One region of the Desulfovibrio sp. SGI.169 genome, then DNA from elsewhere that is predicted to be linked to it. Evidence: predicted binding sites of a transcription regulator. Region 1 holds the regulator's gene; the other holds the start of a gene.
What was found. The regulator sigma-54, encoded in region 1, starts transcription at its own class of promoters, with help from an activator protein. The targets are predictions, from matches to a motif close to CTGGCACGGNNNNTGCTT.

Region 1 (3,857 bases):
AGGATATGGTGGATGAGCGGCATCGCCACCGCTACGAATTTAACAATGCCTTCAAGGAAATTCTGGGACAGAAGGGCATGATCTTCAGCGGCACGGCCCCGGACGACTCTCTGGTGGAAATCATTGAACTGCCTGACCATCCCTGGTTTTTGGGCTGTCAGTTTCACCCTGAGTTCAAGTCCCGTCCCATGGCGGCCCATCCCCTGTTCCGCGAGTTCATCAAGGCGGCCAAGGGGCAATCCAGGGCCTGAATGCGGGATGCCGCCCGCCGCCGGGCTTGAAGCGCGCAAAGGTGGGCTTTTCGCCTCCCCGGGGCTGCCGACTTGTGTCGGCAGCCCCGGAAATCAGGAGCGGGGCGCGGCTTTGCCGCGCCGCAAGCGGCTGCTTTTCGTGTCTTTCAGCCGCGCAAGCGGCCTGAACGGCGCAAACATCGCAAAGCGTGCTTCGTCAATAGTCTGGCGCGAAAAGGGAGGCGAAACGTCTCCCTTTTCGCGCGCGGGTCAGCAGACTGCCGGTCTGGGCGAACCGCCGGCGCGGGCCTATTCCACCGCATCTTGTCGCAGCCTTCGGCTATTGCATAAATTGTCAGCATGTGGCACAATTCTTGTAAATAGAAAATTTGTTAAATATTTCACCTCGTCAGCGTAAAAGAGCGGTCATGGCACTGGAACTTCGTCAGCAATTGAAATTGGCCCAGCAGTTGGTCATGACGCCGCAACTGCAGCAGGCCATCAAACTGCTTCAGCTTTCGCGTCTGGAGCTGCTGGAGACCGTTCAGCAGGAGCTGCTGGACAATCCTTTTCTTGAAGAGTCTTCCGGCGATGACGCTGTTGATTCGGCTGCCCAAAGCGAGCGCCGGGACAGCGTTGAAGAGGAGGTTTATGACAAAGAATTGGCCAAGGACGCCTCGTGGGAGGACTACCTCGGCGAGTTTGCCAGCACTCCCCGCCTGATGCAGCAGCGCGAGTTTGAAGCCTCGGAAGAAATTTCACCTCTGGAAGCCCGCTATGCCGCCAAGCCTTCTCTGGAAGGGCATCTGCTCTGGCAGTTGCGTCTCTCCACACTGACCGACGAGCAAAAAGAAATCGGCGAGGTCATTATCGGCAATCTGGCTTCCTCCGGCTATTTGCAGGCCACGCTGGAAGAAATTGCGGAGATGACCAAATCTTCTTCCGACGCGGTGCGAACCGTGCTGGAGCGCGTGCAGCTGTTTGATCCCGTGGGCGTGGCCGCGCGCGACGCGCGGGAATGCTTGCTGATACAACTGAAAAGCCTGAATTACGACCGTGACCCCATCTTGCTTGAGCTGGTTCAATCCCACCTGGAAGACCTGGAGGCCAAGCGCTACAAGCCGCTGCTGCGCAAGTTCAAGCTAGATATGGAGGAACTCAAGGAATATCTTGATATCATCCAGAGTCTTGACCCGCTGCCCGGCGCGAGTTTCGGCGGCGGCGAACCCACCTATGTGAGTCCGGATGTCTTTGTCTACAAGATGGGCGATGAATTCGTCATTCTGCTCAATGAGGACGGGCTGCCGCAGTTGCAGCTTTCTTCGCTTTATCACATGGATATGGGAAGCTCCTCGGACAAGGAAAAGGAATACTTTGCAGAAAAAATGCGTTCGGCCACTTGGCTGATCAAGAGCCTGTACCAGCGTCAGCGCACGCTGTACAAGGTGGTGGAAAGCATTGTGCGCCATCAGCGGCCTTTTTTTGAGAACGGCGTCACCAGGCTGGCTCCGCTGATTCTGAAAGACATAGCCGATGATATCGGCATGCATGAATCCACGGTCAGCAGAATTACCAGCAATAAATATGTGGCCACGCCTCACGGAATTTTTGAACTGAAGTTTTTCTTCAACAGCGGTCTTGAGCTGGATGACGGCAGTCAGGTCGGCTCGGAAAGCGTCAAGGCCCTGATCAAGAAATTTATTGCCGATGAGGACCCCAAGGGGCCCCTGAGCGACGAACGCATCGGCGAGATGCTCAAGGAACGCCTGAAAGTGAACATAGCCCGCCGCACTGTGGCAAAATACCGCACGGCGCTGGATATTCCCTCGTCGTCACGTCGCAAGGAGCACTTCTGATCCCGCAGCGGTGCTTTGCAATCCCAAGGAGGAAACATGAATATATCTTTTGCGTTCAAGAACTTTGAGGCCTCCGATCATCTGAAGAAGTATGCCCGCCGCCGCATGGAAAAGCTGGGGCGTTTTTACGGCAAATCCGCCGGTCTGGAAGTAAACGTCGTGCTCACAGTGGACAAGTTCCGCCACCGCTGCGAAGTAACCGTCAGCGGTGAGGGGCTGCACATCAATGCCACAGAGCAGACTTCCGATATGTATGCGGCCATTGATCTTGTGGTTGACAAGGTGGAGGCTCAGATCAAGCGGCAGGTTTCCAGGGTCAAGGAGCAGCGCCGCAAGGCCCGCAACACTGAGGTGGATGTCTTCACCTATAACCTGGAAGCCCAGCATGAAGAAAATCAGCCCGTGGTGGGTACAGACCGCTTCGCCCCCAAGCCGTTGCATCTGGATGAGGCGCTGATGCAGCTGGATGCCATCGGCAGCGAGTTTCTGGTATTTCTCAATGCTGAAAGCAATCGCGTCAATGTGGTCTACCGGCGTCGCACCAGCGGTTATGCCCTGATTGACCCCGTGCTGTAGGTTGAGCCATGTTTGATCCGCCGGGCCGGTGGGTTTCCGCTCCGGTTCGGCGGCGTCCGCGAATATGCCATGAACACGCCACACGCTCCCTGTCGCAAGCCTTCCGGCGCGGATTTGACCGGGGTCGGTTCCGAAACCGCCACACGCGCCGTGCAGGTTTGCATTGTCACCGGCCTTTCCGGCGCCGGTAAAAGCACCGCTCTGCAAGTCTTTGAGGACTTGCGCTATTTTACCGTTGACGGTCTGCCCGCGAGCCTGGCGCCGGAAATGGCCGGCATGATGGAGCGGTCTTCCATGAGCCATTTCCGGGGCATTGCCCTGGGCATGGACATGCGCCAGAGCAATTTTTTGGATGAAATCAACGATGCGTTGAGCGTCATGGCCGCCAGGGGCATCCGACCGCTGTTGCTGTTTCTGGAGGCTGAGGCGCAGGTGCTCATGCGACGCTACGCCACCACCCGCCGCCCGCATCCTCTGGAACGCGAGGGCATGGGCCTTGAGGCCGCTCTTGCCGCCGAGCGCAACCGCCTGCGTGTCCTGCGGGAAATGGCTGATCTGGTCATCGACACTTCGCGTTTTTCCATCCATGACCTGCGGCGTTCCATTCAGAAGCGCTGGAGCGGCAACAAGGAAAATTTGCGCGCCATACGCGTCAATGTAATTTCCTTTGGCTTCAAGTACGGGGTTCCCCGCGAAGCGGACATGGTTTTTGATTTGCGTTTCCTGTCCAATCCATATTTTGTGGAAGATTTGCGCCCGCTGTGCGGCAAAGACAAGGCCGTCTCCGACTATGTTTTCGCCTCGGCCAGCGCAGTGGAATTTCGCAAGAAACTGCTGGATCTGCTTCTTTTTATACTGCCGCTGATGGAGGCCGAAGGCCGTTACCGCGTCACCATTGCCGTGGGCTGCACCGGAGGGCGGCACCGTTCTGTGGCTATGGCGGAGGAACTGGCGCAGGCGCTCCGGCAGGCGGACTATCCGGCTTCTCTGGAGCACCGGCATCTTGAACTTGGCTGAAAAAGCTGGCAGGCTGTGACCCGCGAGGAATGCCATGACGGATGAAAACAAGACGGCACAAGTCGGAATAATTCTGGTTGCGCATGCGGACTACGGTTCAGCCATGCTGCGCACTGCCGAGTTCATTCTGGGCCCGTTGAGCGACTGTAGTTCCATCAGTGTTGATGTTGCGCATGAA
Region 2 (3,857 bases), on a different contig from region 1:
TCAGCGTGCTGCTGCATTGCTGGGAGCGCGCCTGGATGTATCTGAAAAAGGCCGGGACCGTGCTTCTGGCCATTTCGGTGATAATCTGGGCCGCGATGACCTTTCCCTCCCTGCCTGAAGACGCCGCCGCTCCGTATGAACAGAAAATCGAACAGATAGAGACGCGCCTCAGCGCCCTCCCTGAAGGCGCGGCGGAGCGCGAGGCATTGGAGGAAGAACTGGCGGGCGTGCGTGACCAGCTTGGCGAGGAGGAACTGGCTTACTCCGCGGCCGGGCGCCTCGGCAGACTTGTTGAGCCCGTAACCAGGCCCGCCGGTTTTGACTGGCGCACGGATATTGCCCTGCTGGCCGGCATAGCCGCCAAGGAAGCCGTGGTGGCCACCATGGGCACCGCCTATGCGCTGGGTGAGCAGGATCCTGAAGACGCAGCCCCCCTGGCCGAGCGCCTCAAGGGGGACGCCGCCTGGTCCAAGGCCACGGCGCTGTCGCTGATGCTTTTCGTGCTGCTCTATTCCCCCTGCTTCGTTGCTCTGGTGGTCATCCGGCAGGAGGCGGGAAGCTGGGGATGGCTGGTCTTCAGCATAGTGTTCAATACGGCGCTGGCCTATGCGGTGGCTGTGACGGCCTATCAGGTGGGCAGGGCTGTCTGGGGATAAAACGGCAAGATAGCCCGTTCCCGCCGGAACGCGACCGTGATGAGAGCCCGCGCCGCCCGCCTTGACAAAGGTTGTGCGGCGCGGGCATTATTGGGATTGTACTCTGGCCCCGTCAGCCCGACGACATGGCCGGCATAACCTGTTGCTTCCGGCGTGTCCGGGTGCGGGAGGGCATATGGCTACTCGAACCGGAGCCTGTCTGCTGGTCCTGCTCGTTTCCCTCTGCTTCTGCACCGGCGCGCACGCCTGGGACGCCTATGTGGTGCGGGTGGAAGACGGCAACACCATTTCGGTCTGTGAACGGCCGGACAGGGATGAACCCTCTGTCATCCTTCGTTTTTATGGCATTGACGCCCCGTCGCAGAGGCAGCCTTTCGGTCGCGAAGCGCGGGATTTTCTGCTCCGTCTGATGCCGAAAGGCACGAAAGTGAGCGTGGACAGTGTGGGCGCGGACGACCAGCTCACCATGAACGCGCTGGTGCAGGTAGCCGGAAAATCCGTCAACTACCAGCTTTTGATTGAGGGCCTGGCCTGGGTGAACCGTTTGACATGCAAGGCCATGTTCTGCCGCCGCTGGTACATTCAGGAACATCAGGCCGTTGTGAACCGGCGCGGCCTGTGGGGACTGAATATGAGCACGCCGCCCTGGCAGTGGAGCCGATGACCGGCGGCGGAAAACACAAAGGAGCGGATATGAGCGCTGCATGCCCGCAGGAGGTGCGGGATTTTCTGGACAACTGGCGGGCCGACCCTCTGAACGCGCGTCAGGCATTCACGGCCTACAGGGACTTTCTCGCGAATCTGCCCGGCGTGAGCCTGAATTTCAAGGCCCGGCCGGGCGTCAGCTATTCCCTGCGGGCCCGGCATGAGGCGCAGCGACAACGCGAACTTTTCGCGCTTGTGGATGTGGTGGACGATGAGCCTGAAAGCCGCTGGCTGTCTGTCTGCTTTTACGCCGATATGATTACGGACCCGGAAGAACTGGGCGACTATGTGCCGGAAGGGCTGATGGGCGAGGACGCCTGTTGCTTCAACCTGGATAAGGACGACGCGACCATGCGCGACTATATCGCCGCGCGTCTGGCCGAAGCCGCCAAAAGCGCCGCCGCGTGAGCTCCGCGGGCATCCCGGCCACATCCTGTTGCGTGGCCATAGATTTTGAAACATCCGGTTATGCGGCCCACTGCGCCTGCGCCGTGGGGCTTGCGCGCATTGAGGGCGGTCGCGTTGCGGACTGTTTTTACAGCCTGTTGCGGCCGCCCTCCACACGGGTGATGTTTACGGAAATTCACGGTCTGACCTGGCCCATGCTCAAGGATGCGCCCACGTTCGCCGAGGCATGGCCGGAGGCGGTCGCTTTTTTGCGCGGCGCGCGTTTTCTGCTGGCGCACAACGCCTCTTTTGACCGTCGCGTGCTGACGGCCTGCTGCCGGGCCGCCGGACAGCCCGCGCCGAATACGCCCTTTCTCTGCACCCTGAAGGGCGCGCGGCGCAGCCTGCCTCTGCCGTCCAAGAAACTTGATCAGCTTTGCAAATATTTCAACATCGCCCTGGATCACCACAATGCCGCGTCTGACGCGCAAGCCTGCGCTCAGGTTTATCTGCGTCTGCGCGCCCTGGGCGTTACGGACGCCCAGATGCGCCTCTGAACCCGGCAAAATTCCGTCTCTGCCGCTTCTTATGCCGCTGGCTTATTTCCCGCAGAATGAATCTTGACTTTTGACAGAGTCAAAGTTCAAAGGCGCGCGCTACCGGCGCCTGCACGTCAACAGGCGGCCCCGCGTCTCGCGGCGTCTGCCGGCGTTCTCCGCCGGCAGGGCGTTTCAAGCTGAAACGCTTTATGGGCCGTTCCGGCCCAGGCTCTGGTTTTGCGTGCAGCCGACGAAAGCCTGACGCCATGCCTGTTCCGCTTTGTTTTCCGAAAGCGCGCTACGCCAAATGCTTGGCGCCGCCTCCGTTTTTATCATATAATATGTTTGATTCATTATAATAGTTTATTCTGGAACGCTCTTTGCTTGTCCTGGGCATGCATTTCTCTCGGGAATGCGGGAGGCGTTATGAAGAGTTTGTTCAACAGCCAGATTGGTCTTGTCGGTCGGGTCATGGACATGCAGCTTCAGCGGCAGAACGTGATCACCAGCAACCTGGCCAACGTGGAAACCCCCAATTACAAACCGCGCGAACTTGCTTTTGAAAAAGAGCTGCAAAGCGCGCTGGGGCTTGACATGCGGGGCCGCATGAGCATCACCAGCGAGGGGCACATGCCCGCGGCGTTCAATCCGGACAATTTCGGCCCCGAGTGGTCCAAACAGTTCAAACCTCGTCAGATTCACGGCGAAGATCGCGTCAATCTGGACAAGGAAATGGCCAAGCACGCTAAAAATCAGTTGCAATATACGGCCCTGACCCAGGTTATGAGCAAGACGTTCGAGGGCATATCCACCGTCATTGCGGACGGCAAACAGGTTTAGCCGGGAGATCGTCATGGATTTTCTGACAGCGCTTGATATCGGAGCTTCCGGGCTCACGGCGGATCGCACCCGCATCAATACCATCGCCATGAACCTGGCCAACGCCAAGACAACGCGCACGCCGCTGGGCGGCCCCTATCGTCGGCGCACGGTGGTTCAGGCCGCCACGGATGTGGATGATCCCTTTTCCGTGCACATGCGCTCGGCTTTGGACCGTGAGCTCAAGGGGGTGCGCGTTATGGCCGTGACAATGGACAAACGCCCGCTCAAACAGGTTTATGAGCCGGGGCATCCCGACGCCAATGCCGAGGGCTATGTTTCATATCCAGATATCAATGTGGTGGAGGAGATGGCCAACCTGATGAGCGCCCAGCGCAACTATGAGGCCAACGTCACCACGGTGGAAGCCATCAAGGGCATGTACAACAAGGCTCTTGAAATAGGCAAACCATAGTTTTCGCAGGCAGCAAGGAGTAGGTTATGAGCGTTCAGGCACTGGGCTTGCGGGCTTACAGCGACGCGTTGCGGCATTTCAACAAGGTGGACAGCTCTCTCAAGCAGGGCATGCCCGTGGGCAAGCAGACGCTGTTTTCCCGCACTCTGGATCAGAGTCTGCTGCGCGACAGTGTGGACAAGGGGGAAACCTTCGGCGCGCAGGCCGACTTCATTCGCTATCCGGATCAGCAGCATACCCCTGTTGTGCCGGACAACAGCTTTACCAGTACGGTCA

Region 2: a site for sigma-54 is predicted at 2,656-2,673, ahead of flgB (flagellar basal body rod protein FlgB). Genes of this name have one in related genera too.

What each region holds. Positions count from the first base shown of each region.
Region 1 is NZ_JBNPLS010000020.1:1,825-5,681, reverse strand. Features, by position in the region: gene ACQRA4_RS10170 (CTP synthase) at 1-251, shown strand, start outside; gene rpoN (RNA polymerase factor sigma-54) at 659-2,086, shown strand; gene hpf (ribosome hibernation-promoting factor, HPF/YfiA family) at 2,123-2,662, shown strand; gene rapZ (RNase adapter RapZ) at 2,732-3,679, shown strand; gene ACQRA4_RS10150 (PTS sugar transporter subunit IIA) at 3,714-3,857, shown strand, end outside.
Region 2 is NZ_JBNPLS010000007.1:54,189-58,045, forward strand. Features, by position in the region: gene feoB (ferrous iron transport protein B) at 1-656, shown strand, start outside; gene ACQRA4_RS05470 (thermonuclease family protein) at 832-1,320, shown strand; gene ACQRA4_RS05475 (hypothetical protein) at 1,350-1,769, shown strand; gene ACQRA4_RS05480 (3'-5' exonuclease) at 1,766-2,305, shown strand; gene flgB (flagellar basal body rod protein FlgB) at 2,714-3,127, shown strand; gene flgC (flagellar basal body rod protein FlgC) at 3,141-3,581, shown strand; gene fliE (flagellar hook-basal body complex protein FliE) at 3,608-3,857, shown strand, end outside.